2 regions of the Streptomyces sp. 8N114 genome follow, and region 1 is predicted to be linked to the other one. Evidence: riboswitches for the same ligand, from Rfam matches in the RefSeq annotation. Region 1 holds a riboswitch; the other holds the start of a gene.
What was found. A riboswitch is a leader RNA that binds a small molecule or an ion and turns the genes downstream of it on or off. The one in region 1 is predicted to bind glycine.
Positions count from the first base shown of each region.

Region 2: linked by a shared signal. The riboswitch ahead of gcvP (aminomethyl-transferring glycine dehydrogenase) and the one ahead of gcvT (glycine cleavage system aminomethyltransferase GcvT) in region 1 are both predicted to bind glycine.

Region 1 is NZ_JBQQBT010000001.1:248,297-256,087, forward strand. Features, by position in the region: gene ACTWQF_RS01050 (ABC transporter substrate-binding protein) at 1-422, opposite strand, end outside; gene ACTWQF_RS01055 (ABC transporter permease) at 491-1,489, opposite strand; gene ACTWQF_RS01060 (enhanced serine sensitivity protein SseB C-terminal domain-containing protein) at 1,808-2,599, opposite strand; gene ACTWQF_RS01065 (enhanced serine sensitivity protein SseB) at 2,723-3,526, opposite strand; gene ACTWQF_RS01070 (hypothetical protein) at 3,682-4,428, shown strand; partial or broken gene ACTWQF_RS01075 (AAA family ATPase) at 4,646-5,254, opposite strand; glycine riboswitch at 5,437-5,567, shown strand; gene gcvT (glycine cleavage system aminomethyltransferase GcvT) at 5,750-6,886, shown strand; gene gcvH (glycine cleavage system protein GcvH) at 7,017-7,397, shown strand; gene glyA (serine hydroxymethyltransferase) at 7,486-7,791, shown strand, end outside.
Region 2 is NZ_JBQQBT010000008.1:6,525-14,315, forward strand. Features, by position in the region: gene ACTWQF_RS18545 (FHA domain-containing protein) at 1-380, shown strand, start outside; gene ftsR (transcriptional regulator FtsR) at 401-1,147, shown strand; gene ACTWQF_RS18555 (bifunctional nuclease family protein) at 1,222-1,695, shown strand; gene ACTWQF_RS18560 (MerR family transcriptional regulator) at 1,943-2,599, shown strand; gene ACTWQF_RS18565 (DNA polymerase IV) at 2,742-4,310, shown strand; gene ACTWQF_RS18570 (PRC-barrel domain-containing protein) at 4,226-4,603, opposite strand; glycine riboswitch at 4,739-4,836, shown strand; gene gcvP (aminomethyl-transferring glycine dehydrogenase) at 5,022-7,791, shown strand, end outside.

The DNA of each region.
Region 1 (7,791 bases):
GCGGTGATCGGCTTGCCGTCCTCCCACTTCAGGCCGTCTTTGAGGGTGTACTTGTAGGTCTTGCCGTCGTCGGATATCTGGGCGTGGTCGGTGGCCAGGTCCGGCTTGAGTTCGACGCTCTTCTTGCCCGGCTTGGGGTTGTAACTGACCAGCTGGCGGCTGTAGTAGCGCGCGAAGTCGAAGGCGAAGGCGTAGTACATCCGGGTGGTGTCCCAGGAGTCCGCGTCCTGGACACCGACGAACTTCAGCGTCCCGCCCTTTTTGTTCGAGGCGTTGGCGACCTTGTTGACACCCGCGTTGTATTCGCCGCCGCCCCCGCCGTCGCCGTCGCCCCCGCCGCAGGCCGTGGTGGCCAGCAGCGTGGCGGCGGTGACGGCCGACAGCGCGGCCAATCGGCGCGTCGATGCGCGTAGAGATGTCACGTCTCGCAACCTCCGTGGTAGGTCACGGCCCGCACGGGCTGGGCGGGGCCGGGGTCTGGGTTGGGGGATCAACGGGTGCCCTTCGGGTCCAGTGCGTCGCGTACGCCGTCACCGAAGAGGTTGAAGGCGAGCACCGTGATGAAGATGGCGACGCCGGGGATGATCATGTACATCGGGTCGGACTCGTAGTACGTCACGGCGTCCGAGAGCATCGAGCCCCAGGAGGCGGTCGGCGGCTTGACGCCCACGCCGAGGAAGCTGAGCGCGGCCTCGGTGAGGATGTTGGTCGGAATCATCAGCGTCATGTAGACGGTGATCGGCGCGACCAGGTTGGGCAGCAGCTCCTTGCCGATGATGTAGCCGCGCCCCGCGCCCAGGCTGCGGGCCGCCTCGATGTACTCCCGCTCGCGCAGCGAGAGCACCTGGCCGCGCACGATACGGCCGATGTACGGCCAGCCGAAGAAGCCGATGACCAGGATCATCACCAGCAGCCGCACGCCCGTGCCGGTCAGGCCGAGCAGGTCGTTCGGCATGACGGAGATCAGCGAGATGATGAACAGCAGCTGCGGGAAGGCCAGCAGCATGTCCATCACGCGGCTGATGAGCGCGTCCAGCCAGCCGCCGAAGTACCCGGCGAGCGTGCCGAGGATGGTGCCGAAGATGACGGCGACGAAGGCCGAGAGGAAGCCGACGAGGATCGAGACGCGCGCCCCGTAGACGATGCGGGCGAGGATGTCGCGCCCACTGACCGGCTCCACACCCAGCAGGTGATCCCCGGACATACCGCCCAGTGCGCCCTTGGGCGTACTGAAGAGCGGGTCGATCAGGTCCTCGTGACGCTCGTTCGGTGACTGCCCGGTCAGCGCTGCGATCGCCGGCGCGAAGACCGCGACCAGGACCAGCAGCAGCACGATCGTGCCGCCGATCAGCGCCACCTTGTCACGCTTGAGCCGCTCCCAGGCGATCCGGCCGAGTGAGCGGCCCTCGATCGCCTTCTCGGCCTTGTTGAGGGCCGGCTCCACGACCGCGGTTCCCGCGGCCGTTTCCTCGTGCAGTGGTGCCGTCATCGTGTTGGGGACCCCTTCTCGACCGGCAGTTGACCAGTCCACGCACACCGCTGTAGCGGTCAAAATTCTGAAGACGTTCGCAAGCCGTTACGGCGGAAGGCCGGACATCGGCCCCCTGGCGGCTTATTACCGCGGAGTCTTCATCGGGCTCTCGATCAGTCGCCAGACCTCTTCGGGAAAGGATGCTCAACTGTGATGTGACGCACCATGTTCCGTTATGCGGACGCATGTTGACGTTGAGCGGTGTAAGACCTGGGAGTTTGTCCGGATCTGGGACAGCCGGCGACGCCGAAAACGTGCCCGAATTTCGACCCCGGCTCAGAAGGGGCGAGGGTAGCCGTAACCGAAGCCGGGAGCGGGCGGGCGGGACGCGTCGTAGCCTGCGGGAGCATGCGGGTCCCGGTCGAAGAAGGGCCGGCACTGACTGCGCATCCACATCGCCACAGGGTCGTAGTCGTCCGCCATGCCGACGCTGGAGACGGGCAGTCCGTCCGGCACCGCGGTGACCGACTGGGCCATCATCCGCCGCGCGGCCTCCACGGACGCCGGGCTGTTGTCGTAGAGGTCCAGCCCGACGGCCAGATACGGAACGCCCATCGCGGGACGCACCCAGGCGCGGCGCAGCGAGCGGACGACGGGCGTGTGGTGCGCGTTCTGCGTCAGCAGCGCGAAGAACTGCGGGATCTCCAGGGTCGGTTCGGTGATCCGCAGTGGCCCGGCCGGGAGCTGGTCGAGGCCCACCGCGATCCGTCGCAGATCGAGCCACGGGATGCCCACACCGCCGCCGGGAGCGTGCGGATTCAGCCAGATTCCCCAGCGGTCGGGAAAGAGGGCCGCGGCGATGTCCCGGCCGCCGACGACCTCGTGTGCGCGGTTCCAGCCGGAGGCCGCCAGTTCCTGGGCCGAGGTCACACAGGGCGCGTAACCGTACCCGGCCACCTCCATGTTGCCGTACTGCGCGTCGGGGGAACCGGCCTGGCCGTTCCACAGCAGCATCCACACCTGGCTGCCCGCGAGCGCCTGGAGCAGGGCCTCATAGGTCTCGTAGGTGTCCAGCGCGCCGGGCGAAACCCGTCGCAGGAGCTGTTCGACGCTTCCACCCGCGCTCACCTGGGCCGCCCTTCCACCACTGCCGCCGTTCCTGCCCGACTCGTCGCCCCTCACCGCTATCCAACCAGCTTAAGAGCGGGCCGGGACATCAGTACTCGTACTCAGCTCGGCTCCGTACGGCGCTCAGGCGTGCGTTTCGCGGTTGTAGAAGGGGCGTACGCACTGCCGCATCCACTCCACCACCGGGTCGTCGGCCGCATCCAGCAGCACCATCTGCACCGGCCAGGGCACCTGGGCCACGTGCAGCGCCCTGCCGAGCGCCTCGTGCGCCGCCTGCCGGTACTCCGGCTCCAGCAGGTCGAGTTCTATCCCGATGAACAGCGCGGGCGGATCACCCTCCATGCTGGCGAGCCCCCGGCGGGCTGTCCTTACGGCCGGCAGCGCGGCGAACTCGGCCGAGGCGGCGGTGAGGAAGGAGAGCGGGTCGTCCTGCCAGTCCGGCTCGAACAGCCGCACCCGGGCCCCTCGCACCACACCCCCGGCGGCCTGCTCGGCCGGGGTGTTCGCGCACAGCTCCGCAACGGCCTCGGCGGGCAGCGGCACCCCCACCGTCCCCTCCGGGTTCACCGCGATACCCACCCCCGGGGGAAGGCCGCGCGCGAACTGACGGGCCGGGGCAATGGTGAAGGACATATGCGAGCCGACGACGTTCAAGAACTGCTCCTCGGAGCTGAAGACCGGCACATAGACCGCGCCGTCCAACTCGACGGTCGGCAGGTCCAGTTCGCGGCTCTCCCGGCTTCCGCCCTCCGGGAGCGGGACCCATACGCTGCTGCGGCCCAGCACCTCCAGCAGCCGGGCGCCCGCGTGCGGCACCTGCACCGAGGCGGCCAGGGCTTCCTCCAGCTCGTTGCCGGGCCAGCCGCCCCCGTGCCCGGGCCCGAAGTGCTGCGGCTGCTGCGGCTGGGGCTGCGAGGGAACTGTCATACGGGCAAGCCTATCCATGATCTCCGCGCGCGGTCCCGGGAGGGATGGCGGAGGGACACGTCCGGCGACGCTCCGGTTGCGTCTCCCACTCATCGCCCGAAAAGTGGATTTCGTCCCACTACGTGCCATCCGGCACGCTTATTGGAGGAGTGCACATGCGCGTGAACAGACTCACCGCCACCGCCGTCACCGTTTCCCTGGCCGGCTCGCTCGCCATCGGCGCGGCGGGCGCGGCCTCCTCCGCGGCGTCCTCGCTGCCCGCGGACCACATCCCGGGACACCGGCCCGGCGTCCATCAACCCGCCGACAACGACACCGGCACGGAGCAGGGCAAGCCGGAGCCGTCGGGTGACCACGGCGCCAAGCAGCAGAAGCCCGCCCAGCAGCAGAAGCCCGCCCAGGGCCAGCCGGCGAAGCCTGCCGCCCCGCACGACACCCCGCTGGAGGAGCAGAAGCCCACGACTGAGCACAAGCCTGCTCAGCCGCAGGAGCCGAAGCAGCAGCATGCCAAGCCGAAGCCTGCCGAGCCCAAGCCCGGCGAACACGGCCAGCCCGCCAAGCCCGGCCAGCACAGCCAGCCCGCCAAGCCCGGCGAACACGGCCAGCCCGCCAAGCCCGGCCAGCACAGCCAGCCCGCCAAGCCCGGCGAACACGGCCAGCCCGCCAAGCCCGGTCAGCACGGTCAGCCCGCGGAGCCCGGTGAACACAGCCAGCCCGCCAAGCCCGGTCAGCACGGCAAGCCCGCGGAGCCCGGTGAACACAGCCACCCCGCGAAACCGGCGAAGCCCGCCGAGCCCGCGGAGGGGCAGGCGCCCGAGCAGCCGGCGCTCGGACTGGTGCCGCCGGCGGCGCCCTCCGAGCCGCAGATCGAGAAGCCGGTCATCCCGGACGCGGGCCGCTGACCCCGGTCACATCCGGGGCCCGGTCACAGGTGTCCCCGTCCGCGGTCCCGTCGTCCCTCCCGGGCGGCGGGACCGTCGGCGTCCGCGGCCCGGCCCGCGCGGGCGGCACGGGCGGCGCCGGATCACGCGGCACCCGCGCGTGCGGCACCGGAGCGGGTGCGGGCACCAGCCGCACATGCGTGGAGACCGCCATCGGCACCGGCTCGGGCAGCGGTTCGAAGAGCACGGAGCGCAGCGCCTGGGCCGCGCCCCGGTCCAGCAGCACCGAGGAGACGATGCCCGTCGGCAGCCGCCCCGCCTCGGCGGCCGACCGCAGTCGGCGTACGGCACGAAGGTGACGGTGGAAGGCGTACCCGGACACCCTCCTGCCCCGCGCGGTCTGCCCGGCAAGCGCGTCCTCGGGCGAGACGTCGAGCAGCAGCAGGTGCAGCGACCGGCCCCGCCGTACCGCGTCCCGGGCCAGCCAGCGGCGCACCCAGCTCTGCGTGCCGCAGTCGTGCACCACGACCGCGGCCCCCGAGCCGAGCGCCGCGCGCAGCCCCGCGTAGTGCGCGAGCCGCACCAGCGGCCGGTAGACGCCGTACGGCAGCCAGCGCGGCATGCGCCTCTCCCAGCGCTCCCGGGTGTCCTGGGAGTCGATACGGATGACGTCGCCGCGCGCGGGGACAGCGGATCTGATCAGGGTGGACTTGCCGCCGCCCGGCAGACCGGAGACGACCACCACATCCCCGGCGCGGTAGCGAAGCGTCCGCACCGCAGCGGTGCGGCGCAGATCGTGGCGGACCACGGAGCGGGCGGCGGGACCCGCCCGCGCGCCCCTCGGCATCGCGTCCGCACTGCACAGGCTGCCCAATGGATCTCCCTCCCTGGGCGACGGCTCGGCCGCCGTCTCCCCCAAGTATGTAAAGAAAAGGTAATGCGATTCAAGGTGAACGGCTTGCGCTCAGGGGCAGTCACGACCCGCTCACCCGTGCGATGATGTGCGCACTCAACTCCATACCGGCCGTTCGAACCCGCGCGGGAGAGTCTCCGGCAGGCACAGCAGTATTCGCACGTCAGCAACCGCAACAGCACGCCGGGGCGCCGAAGGAGCAAGATCCTCCCTTGAATCTCTCAGGCCCCGTTACCGCGCAGGCTAGGCAGATCTGAAAAGCGGACCGTCGCGCTCCCGCCCCGGCGCGGGCCGGTGGTCCCACCCAAGGTGCAAGCCGCGCTCCAGCCGTTCGGGAGCTGTCGGCGAACCTCTCAGGTTCCGATGACAGATGGGGAGGACATCCGCGTCATACCCCTTGTGGGGACTCATTGGGACTCTGGAGCCTGCATGACTGAGCCACCGGCCACCCGTAAGACCGCGCTGGACGCCACACACCGGGCGCTGGGCGCCACCATGACCGACTTCGCGGGCTGGGACATGCCGCTGCGCTACGGCAGCGAGCGCGAGGAGCATCTGGCCGTGCGCTCGGCCGCCGGACTCTTCGACCTCTCCCATATGGGTGAGATCACTCTCACCGGACCGCAGGCGGGCGAGCTGCTGGACTACGCGCTGGTGGGCAACCTGTCCAAGCTGGCCGTCGGCCGCGCCCGCTACACCATGATCTGCGACGAGAACGGCGGCATTCTCGACGACCTGATCGTCTACCGGCTGGGCGAGCAGGACGAGCTGGAGTATCTGGTCGTCGCCAACGCGGCCAACGCCCAGACCGTCCTCGACGCGCTGGTCGAGCGGCAGGACGGGTACGGCGCCGAGGTGCGGGACGACCGCGACAAATACGCGCTGATCGCCGTCCAGGGGCCGACCGCCGCGGGCATCCTCAAGAAGCTGACCGGCTTCGACGTGGAGGGGCTGCGTTACTACGCGGGCGAGCGCGACATCGTCGCCGGCAAGCCAGCACTCATCGCCCGTACGGGTTACACCGGCGAGGACGGCTTCGAGCTGTTCGTCGCCCCCGACGACGCCGTCGAGGTCTGGGAAGCGCTGACGGAGGCTGGCGGGGACGCCGGCCTGGTGCCCTGCGGGCTCAGCTGCCGCGACACGCTGCGCCTGGAGGCGGGCATGCCGCTGTACGGGCACGAACTGTCCACCTCGCTGACCCCGTTCGACGCGGGTCTGGGCAGGGTCGTCAAGTTCGAGAAGAAGACCAACGAGGGCCGCTTCGTGGGCCGCGACGCGCTGGCCGCCGCTGCCGAGAAGGCCAGGTCGGCGCCGCCGCGCAAGCTGGTCGGGCTGGTCGCCGAGGGGCGCCGGGTTCCGCGGGCCGGTTACCCCGTGGTCGCCGATGGCGCCGTTGTGGGCGAAATCACCTCCGGCGCGCCCTCCCCGACGCTGGGCAAGCCGATCGCCATGGCGTACGTGGACGCGGCGTACGCGGAACCCGGCACGAAGGGGGTCGCCGTGGACATCCGGGGCTCCCACGAGCCGTACGAGGTTGTGGCGTTGCCCTTCTACAAGAGGGACTGAGCCCTGGGAGGGTTGAGTCCTCGGAAGGGCCGAGCTCTTTCCGCCGGTGGCCCGTGCCGAGTTCGGGCCCCCGGTTCCACCTGCCAAGACCGTGTTCACTGCACCTTTCGTATCCGGGAGAATCAGACTCATGAGCAACCCCCAGCAGCTCCGCTACAGCAAGGAGCACGAGTGGCTGTCGGACGTCGAGGACGGCGTCGCGACGGTCGGCATCACCGAGCACGCCGCCAACGCGCTCGGTGACGTGGTTTTCGTCCAGCTTCCCGAGGTCGGCGACACCGTCACCGCGGGCGAGACCTGTGGCGAGCTGGAGTCCACCAAGTCCGTCAGCGACCTCTACTCCCCCGCCTCCGGTGAGATCACCGAGGTCAACCAGGACGTGGTGGACGACCCGGCGCTGGTGAACTCCGCCCCCTTCGAGGGCGGCTGGCTGTTCAAGGTGAGGATCTCCGAGGTGCCGGACGACCTGCTCTCGGCCGACGAGTACGCCGCTTTCGCCTCAGGCAGCTGAGGCGCCCGCCTCGGGTGACCGAGGTCCGCCTCGGATCACCCGAGGCCGCTTGCCCACCCCGCCGCCACTTCCCAGGGACGGTTCTTCCATGTCGCTTCTGAACGGTTCTCTCCACGAGGTCGACCCCGACGTCGCCGCCGCTGTCGACGCCGAACTCCACCGCCAGCAGTCCACCCTCGAGATGATCGCCTCGGAGAACTTCGCTCCGGTCGCCTCCATGGAGGCCCAGGGCTCGGTCCTCACCAACAAGTACGCCGAGGGCTACCCCGGCCGCCGGTACTACGGCGGCTGCGAGTACGTCGACGTGATCGAGAGCCTGGCCAGGGACCGCATCAAGGCGCTGTTCGGCGCCGAGGCCGCCAACGTACAGCCGCACTCCGGCGCGCAGGCGAAC
Region 2 (7,791 bases), on a different contig from region 1:
AGACCACCGGCCAGCATGCCTCTCCGGTGCTGCCGCCCGAAGCGCAGGCCGCCGTCGACGCCCTGCCCATGGGCTCGGCGCTGCTGATCGTGCGGCGTGGTCCCAACTCGGGCAGCCGGTTCCTGCTCGACGGTGATCTGACCACCGCCGGGCGCCACCCGGAGAGCGACATCTTCCTGGACGACGTGACCGTCTCCCGCCGCCACGTCGAGTTCCGGCGCGGCCCCGACGGCACCTTCACGGTTTCCGACGTCGGCAGCCTGAACGGCACCTACGTCAACCGCGAGCGGATCGAGGCCGGAGTGCCGCTCGGGAACGGCGATGAGGTGCAGATCGGGAAGTACCGGCTGGTCTTCTTCGCGAGCCAGCGCACCTACTGACAGCCCCGGCAGGGAGGCTCATGCTGCACACGCCGTCCGGCGGTGCCCGTGCGGGCACCGCCGCCGGGCAGAAGAGCGGTCCGATGAGTATCGGCGCCGTCCTTGAGGCACTCCGTGCGGAGTTTCCCGAGATCACCGTCTCCAAGATCCGCTTTCTGGAGGCGGAGGGGCTGGTCGAGCCGGCGCGCTCCCCGTCGGGGTACCGGAAGTTCCGGGCCGAGGACGTCGAGCGGTTGAGCTATGTGCTGCGGATGCAGCGGGATCACTATCTGCCGCTGAAGGTCATCAGGGAGCATCTGGAAGCGTTCGGCGAGGGTGCTCCCTACCCGGCCCTGCCGATGGTTCCGCCTCGTGACCCCGAGGAGCCGAACGTGGCGGCGTCGGTCCCTGCCGTCCGTACCGGACGCAAGGAACTGCTCGGGCTCGTCGGTGCCCAGGAGCAGGAACTGGCCGAGTGGGAGGAGTACGGGCTGCTCGGCCCCGCCGAGGACGGTACCTACCGGCTGACCGATGTGACCGTGGCCCAGCTGGTGGCGGAGCTCGGCCGTTACGGAGTGGCGGCACGCCATCTACGCGCCGTGAAAGCCGCCGCCGACCGCCAGCTGGATCTCGTCGAGCAGCTTGTCGCGCCCCTTCGGCACCATCCGGACCAGCGGACCAGAACGCACGCCGAGACCACGGCGGACGAACTCACGAACCTCTCCGTGCGGCTCTACGGGGCCTTTGTGGAGTCCGCGGTACGAGCGGCCCGCACGCGGGGTGACTGAATCAGCACACGGATGCCGGTGCCGGACGGCTGCCCGACTACCCAAACAGGCGCAGCACGGCCTAGGGTTGCTGTGTGAATGAGCTCGACGTCGTGGGTGTCCGGGTGGAAATGCCCACCAACCAACCGATCGTGCTCCTGCGAGAAGTGGGAGGCGACCGCTACCTCCCCATCTGGATCGGCCCCGGGGAGGCGACCGCGATCGCCTTCGCTCAGCAGGGCATGACCCCCGCACGCCCACTCACCCATGACCTGTTCAAGGACGTCCTGGAAGCAGTGGGTCAGGAGCTGACCGCGGTCCGCATCGTGGACCTGCGGGAAGGCGTGTTCTATGCGGAGCTTGTCTTCGCCAGTGGCGTGGAAGTCAGTGCCCGTCCGTCAGACGCCATAGCGCTCGCACTGCGCACCGGTACGCCGATCTACGGCAGTGACGGTGTGCTGGACGACGCGGGGATCGCGATCCCGGACGAGCAGGAGGACGAGGTGGAGAAGTTCCGCGAGTTCCTCGACCAGATCTCTCCGGAGGACTTCGGCACCAGCAGCCAGTGACGCTCTGCCGTCAGCCGCCCCCGGACCGGGCACTTCCGGCCGGAGGCAGGGAAGTGGTGTGTGGTGCTGCCTGCCGGGGTGGCCATCCGGCCAGCCATTCCCCGGTTGTGGGCACGCGAAACCACCCTCTGGGGCATTATCACTCGCCGTGCCGAGTGTGGCGATCGTTGACGCACTCGGAGTGACTGCCTACCTTCATGTGGGCAGGTTCCGGGGGTAACCCGGGATGTGAAGGACGGAGGTCGGCGTGACAAGCACCGGCAGCGAAGGTACGGCGGCTGGCGACTCGTCCCTACCTGACGGCCCGCCCCCGGCTTCCGGCCGGGAGGTGCCCGCAGATCGGCCGTCCCCCGCACCGCCCCCCGGACTGCTGCCGGGCGGCGTCTCAGGGCCGGCGGCCGACACCCCGGCCGAGCAGGTCGGCTATCGCGGTCCGACCGCCTGCTCCGCGGCCGGGATCACCTACCGGCAGCTCGACTACTGGGCCCGCACCGGCCTGGTCGAGCCCAGCATCCGCCCCGCCTACGGTTCGGGCACCCAGCGCCTCTACAGCTTTCAGGACATCGTCGTCCTCAAGATCGTCAAGCGGCTGCTGGACACCGGCGTATCGCTCCAGAACATTCGCGCAGCCGTACGGCATCTGCGGTCCAGGGGCCGGACCGATCTGGCGCGGATGACGTTGATGAGCGACGGGGCCACGGTCTACGAATGCTCTTCGCCCGACGAGGTGGTGGACCTCCTGCAGGGGGGCCAGGGCGTCTTCGGTATCGCCGTCGGTGTCGTCTGGAAGGACGTCGAGGGTGCTCTCTCCCAGCTGCACGGAGAGCGCGTCGACACCGGCGAGACGCTGGTCAGGGACCATCCGGAGGACGAGCTGGCCCGCCGCCGCAATCGGGCGGGATAGTCGGGCGTCGAGGCTCAGGCCGCCAATGTTGCCGCCGAAACCTGTTGCCGGTGATTGTGCTCCCCCAGCCTCCGGCCGGTGGTGCCCCCGTTGCGGTGCGCGCTGACCGGATTGTCAGTGGGATGCGGCAGCATCGGAAGGTGTGAGGACCCAGCCGACCATCCTGCATCTGGACATGGATGCCTTCTTCGCTGCTGTGGAGCAGGCGTCGAAGCCCAGTCTGCGCGGGAAGCCGGTCGTGGTCGGCGGCCTCGGGCCGCGCGGGGTGGTCTCGACGGCCTCGTACGAGGCCAGGCGCTTCGGGGTGCACTCGGCGATGCCCACGGCGCAGGCCAGGCGGCTGGCGCCGAACGCGGCGTATCTGGGCGCGCGCTTCGGGCTCTACCGTGCGGTCAGCGAGGTCGTGATGGAGCTGCTGCACCAACTGTCGCCACTGGTGGAGCCCCTGAGCCTCGACGAGGCGTTCGTGGACCTGGAGGCCGGGGAGGCGCTGGGAGGGACGCAGGGCGGCGCCGAGGGGGCGCAACAGGTCGGTGAGCGGCTGCGGCGGGACATCAGAGCGGCGACGGGACTGACCGGCTCGGTGGGGCTGGCGGGATCGAAGATGCTGGCCAAGATCGCCTCGGAGCAGGCGAAGCCGGACGGCCTGGTGCTCATCCCGGTGGGCACCGAGCGCGAGATGCTGGCACCGCTGTCGGTGCGGACGCTGCCCGGGGTGGGGCCCGCCACGGCGGAGGTGCTGCGTAAGGCCGGGATCACCACTGTCGGAGAGATCGCGGAGGCGGGTGAGGACGAGCTGCTGCGGCTGCTCGGGAAGGCACACGGGGCCTCGGTCCATGCGATGGCTCACGGCATCGACGACCGTCCGGTGGTGGCCGAGCGGGACGCCAAGTCGGTCTCCGTCGAGGACACCTACGACGTGGACCTCACCGACCGCACCCGGGTGCGGCTGGAGCTGGAGCGGCTCGCCGAGCGCTGTGTGACCCGGCTGCGCGCGGCCGGGCGGTCCGGACGCACCGTGGTCATCAAGGTACGCAGCTACGACTTCTCGACCCTCACCAGATCCGACACGCTGCGCGGGCCCACCGACGACCTGGGTGTCGTCAAGGAGGCTGCGCTGCGGCTGCTGGACGGGGTGGACACCACGGCCGGGGTGCGGCTGCTGGGAGTGGGGGTCAGCGGGCTCGCCGACTTCACGCAGGAGGACCTGTTCGCGCAGGCCCAGGCCGCGCTGAGCCAGGAGCACGAACCGGCCGACAGAGACCAACCCGAAGGCGGGGCGGGAGCGGCGGAAGCCGAAGGCAGTCCGGTGGAGGCCGAGAGGAGACCGGCGGGTGCCGAGGGGCCGGTGCGGACGGCCCGCGCGGCGATGGAAGCGGGCGCCGCCGCCGAGGAGCCAGGCGCGGCCGTGCCCGCCGACCGGCGATGGATCCCCGGCCGGGACGTGTGCCATGCCGAGTACGGCAGAGGCTGGGTGCAGGGCAGCGGCGTCGGGAAGGTCACCGTCCGCTTCGAGGAACCGGACACTCCGCCCGGCCGGGTGCGGACCTTCTCCGTCGACGACCCGGATCTGGAGCCCGCCGAGCCGAGAATGCTGGACGCGGACATCGCCCGGGCGCTCGCGGCTCAGTCCCCGGCGCCGGCGATCCGCCCGAAATCGCGGTCCGGGGGCGTGGGCGCCTCGTCGCCTGCCGGGACGTCGAGCCCGTAGTGGCGGTAGAGCTGGAGCTCCTGCTGCGGGGAGAGGTGACGGCCGACGCCGAAGTCGGGGGCTTCCTTGATCAGGGCGCGCTCGAACGGGACACGCAGCCCGGTCTCGTCCAGGCTGGAGGGCTCCAGCGGCACGAAGGCGTCGCGGCTGAAGATGCCGGTGCGCAGCGCCGCCCACTCCGGTTCGCCCGTGGCGTCGTCGAGATACACCTCGTCGACCGTACCGATCTTTACGCCCTCGCTGTCGAACGCCTTGCGGCCGATCAGGCTCCGGGGATCTATGTAGGTCTGCACGGGTCTCCTCCCACGGGGTCGCAACGTGCTGTTCACGCTCGTAGTCACCACGAAACGGCACTTTTCGACTGTTGGCTACTTGAGCGCACTCCGGGTTACCACTCAAGGGGGCGCTGATACGCTCAAGGTGGCTGTCGACCCCGTGCGGGAGAGTCCTCCGGTGAACTTTCCGGAGGCGCCGAAGGAGCAACTCCTCCCCGGAATCTCTCAGGCCCACGTACCGCGCGGACGAGGTCACTCTGGAAAGCAGGGCGGGCCCGGACCAGCGCCGAAGCCCCTCCTCACCGACGGTGTAAGCCGAGGCCCCGCACCTGGGCGGCTCGGTGAAACTCTCAGGTCGAGATGACAGAGGGGGAGGCCGTCCGGGCACCCGTAAAGGTGCCCCTCGCAGGTCGCACAGACCAGGAGGCCCCCGCAGATGACTTCCCACCGGACCCCGCTCTCCGCACTGGAGAACGGCACTCCCTTCGAGAGCCGCCATATCGGACCCGACGCCGGCGCGCAGGCCAAGATGCTTGCGCAGGTCGGCTACGGGTCGCTCGACGAGCTGACCGCAGCGGCGGTGCCCGACGTGATCAGAAGCACCGAGCGGCTGGAGCTGCCCGACGCGCGGAGCGAGGCGGAGGTGCTGGCCGAGCTGCGCTCCCTCGCGCAGCGCAACCAGGTGCTGCACTCCATGATCGGTCTGGGCTACTACGGCACTGTCACACCGCCGGTGATCCTGCGCAACGTCATGGAGAACCCCGCCTGGTACACCGCGTACACGCCCTACCAGCCGGAGATCTCCCAGGGCCGGCTGGAGGCGCTGCTCAACTTCCAGACCGTCGTCTCCGATCTGACCGGGCTGCCCACCGCCGGTGCATCGCTGCTGGACGAGCCCACGGCCGCCGCCGAGGCGATGGCGCTCTCGCGCCGGGTCGGCAAGGCCGGCAAGAGCGGCGGCACCTTCCTGGTCGACGCCGACTGTCTGCCGCAGACCGTCGCGGTGCTGCGGACCCGCGCCGAGCCCACCGGGGTGGAGATCCTGGTTGCCGACCTGAGCGACGGTATCCCCGACGAGCTGGCCGAGCGCGGCGGCATCTTCGGCGTGCTGCTCCAGTACCCCGGAGCCTCCGGTGCGGTGCGCGATCTGCGCCCGGTGATCGAGCGGGCGCACGAACTGGGCGCGGTCGTCACCGTCGCGGCCGACCTGCTGGCGCTCACCCTGCTGACCTCGCCCGGCGAGCTGGGTGCGGACATCGCTGTCGGCTCCAGCCAGCGCTTCGGCGTGCCGATGGGCTTCGGCGGGCCGCACGCGGGCTACATGTCCGTCCGCGACAAGTTCGCCCGCAGCCTGCCCGGACGGCTCGTCGGCGTCTCCAAGGACGCGGACGGCGAGCAGGCGTACCGCCTCGCCCTGCAAACCCGTGAGCAGCACATCCGCCGCGAGAAGGCCACCAGCAACATCTGCACCGCGCAGGTGTTGCTCGCCGTGATGGCCGGGATGTACGCCGCTTACCACGGGCCCGACGGGCTGGCCGCCATCGCCCGCCGTACCCACCGCTACGCGGCGCTGCTCGCCGCCGGGCTGCGGGACGGCGGCGTCGAGGTCCTGCACGAGCGGTTCTTCGACACGGTCACCGCGCGCGTGCCGGGCCGCGCGGCCGAGATCACCGGGCGGGCCCGCGAGGCCGGGATCAACCTGCGGCAGGTGGACGCCGACCACATCGGCATCGCCTGCGACGAGACCACCGGGCGCGAGCAGCTCGCCGCCGTGTGGCAGGCGTTCGGGGTGGCCGCGCCCGGCGACCTGGACGCGCTGGACGCCGCGACCGACCAGGCACTCCCCGGTGACCTGCTGCGCAGCGACGAGTACCTCGCGCACCCGGTCTTCCACGAGCACCGCTCCGAGACGGCGATGCTGCGTTATCTGCGCCGCCTCGCCGACCGGGACTACGCGCTGGACCGCGGAATGATCCCGCTCGGCTCCTGCACGATGAAGCTCAACGCCACCACCGAGATGGAGCCGGTCACCTGGCCGGAATTCGGCGCCCTGCACCCCTTCGCGCCCGCCGAGCAGGCCGAGGGCTATCTGACGCTGATCCGCGAACTGGAGGAGCGGCTGGCGGAGGTCACCGGCTACGACAAGGTCTCGCTCCAGCCGAACGCGGGCTCCCAGGGTGAGCTGGCGGGACTGCTGGCCGTACGCGCCTACCACCGCGCCAACGGCGAGGCACAGCGCACCGTCTGCCTCATCCCGTCCTCGGCGCACGGCACCAACGCGGCCAGCGCCGTCATGGCGGGAATGAAGGTCGTCGTCGTCAAGACCAGCGACAACGGTGACGTGGACGTGGCCGACCTGCACGCCAAGATCGAGCAGCACGGCGACGAGCTGGCCGTGCTGATGGTCACCTACCCCTCGACGCACGGCGTGTTCGAGGAGCACATCACCGAGGTCTGCGCCGCCGTGCACGACGCGGGCGGCCAGGTGTACGTGGACGGCGCCAATCTCAACGCGCTGCTGGGGCTGGCCCGGCCCGGCCGCTTCGGTGCCGACGTCTCGCACCTCAACCTGCACAAGACGTTCTGCATCCCGCACGGCGGGGGCGGCCCCGGCGTCGGCCCGATCGGCGTACGGGAGCATCTGGCGCCGTATCTGCCCAACCACCCGCTTCAGCCCGCCGCCGGGCCGGAGACGGGCATCGGCCCGGTCTCCGGTGCGCCGTGGGGCTCGGCCGGGATCCTGCCGATCTCATGGGCGTACGTGCGGCTGATGGGCGCCGAGGGGCTGCGCAAGGCGACGCAGGTGGCGGTGTTGAGCGCCAACTACATCGCCAAGCGGCTCGAGCCGCACTACCCCGTGCTCTACACGGGCCCGAACGGGCTGGTGGCGCACGAGTGCATCATCGACGTACGGCCGCTGACCAAGCAGACGGGCGTGAGCATCGACGACGTCGCCAAGCGGTTGATCGACTACGGCTTCCACGCGCCGACGATGTCCTTCCCCGTCGCCGGGACGCTGATGATCGAGCCGACGGAGAGCGAGGATCTGACCGAGGTCGACCGGTTCTGCGAGGCGATGATCGCCATCCGTGCGGAGATCGAGAAGGTCGGTACGGGGGAGTGGGACGCGGAGGACAACCCGCTGCGCAACGCCCCGCACACCGCCGCCATGCTCGGCCGCGAGTGGGAGCAGGGCTACGGGCGCG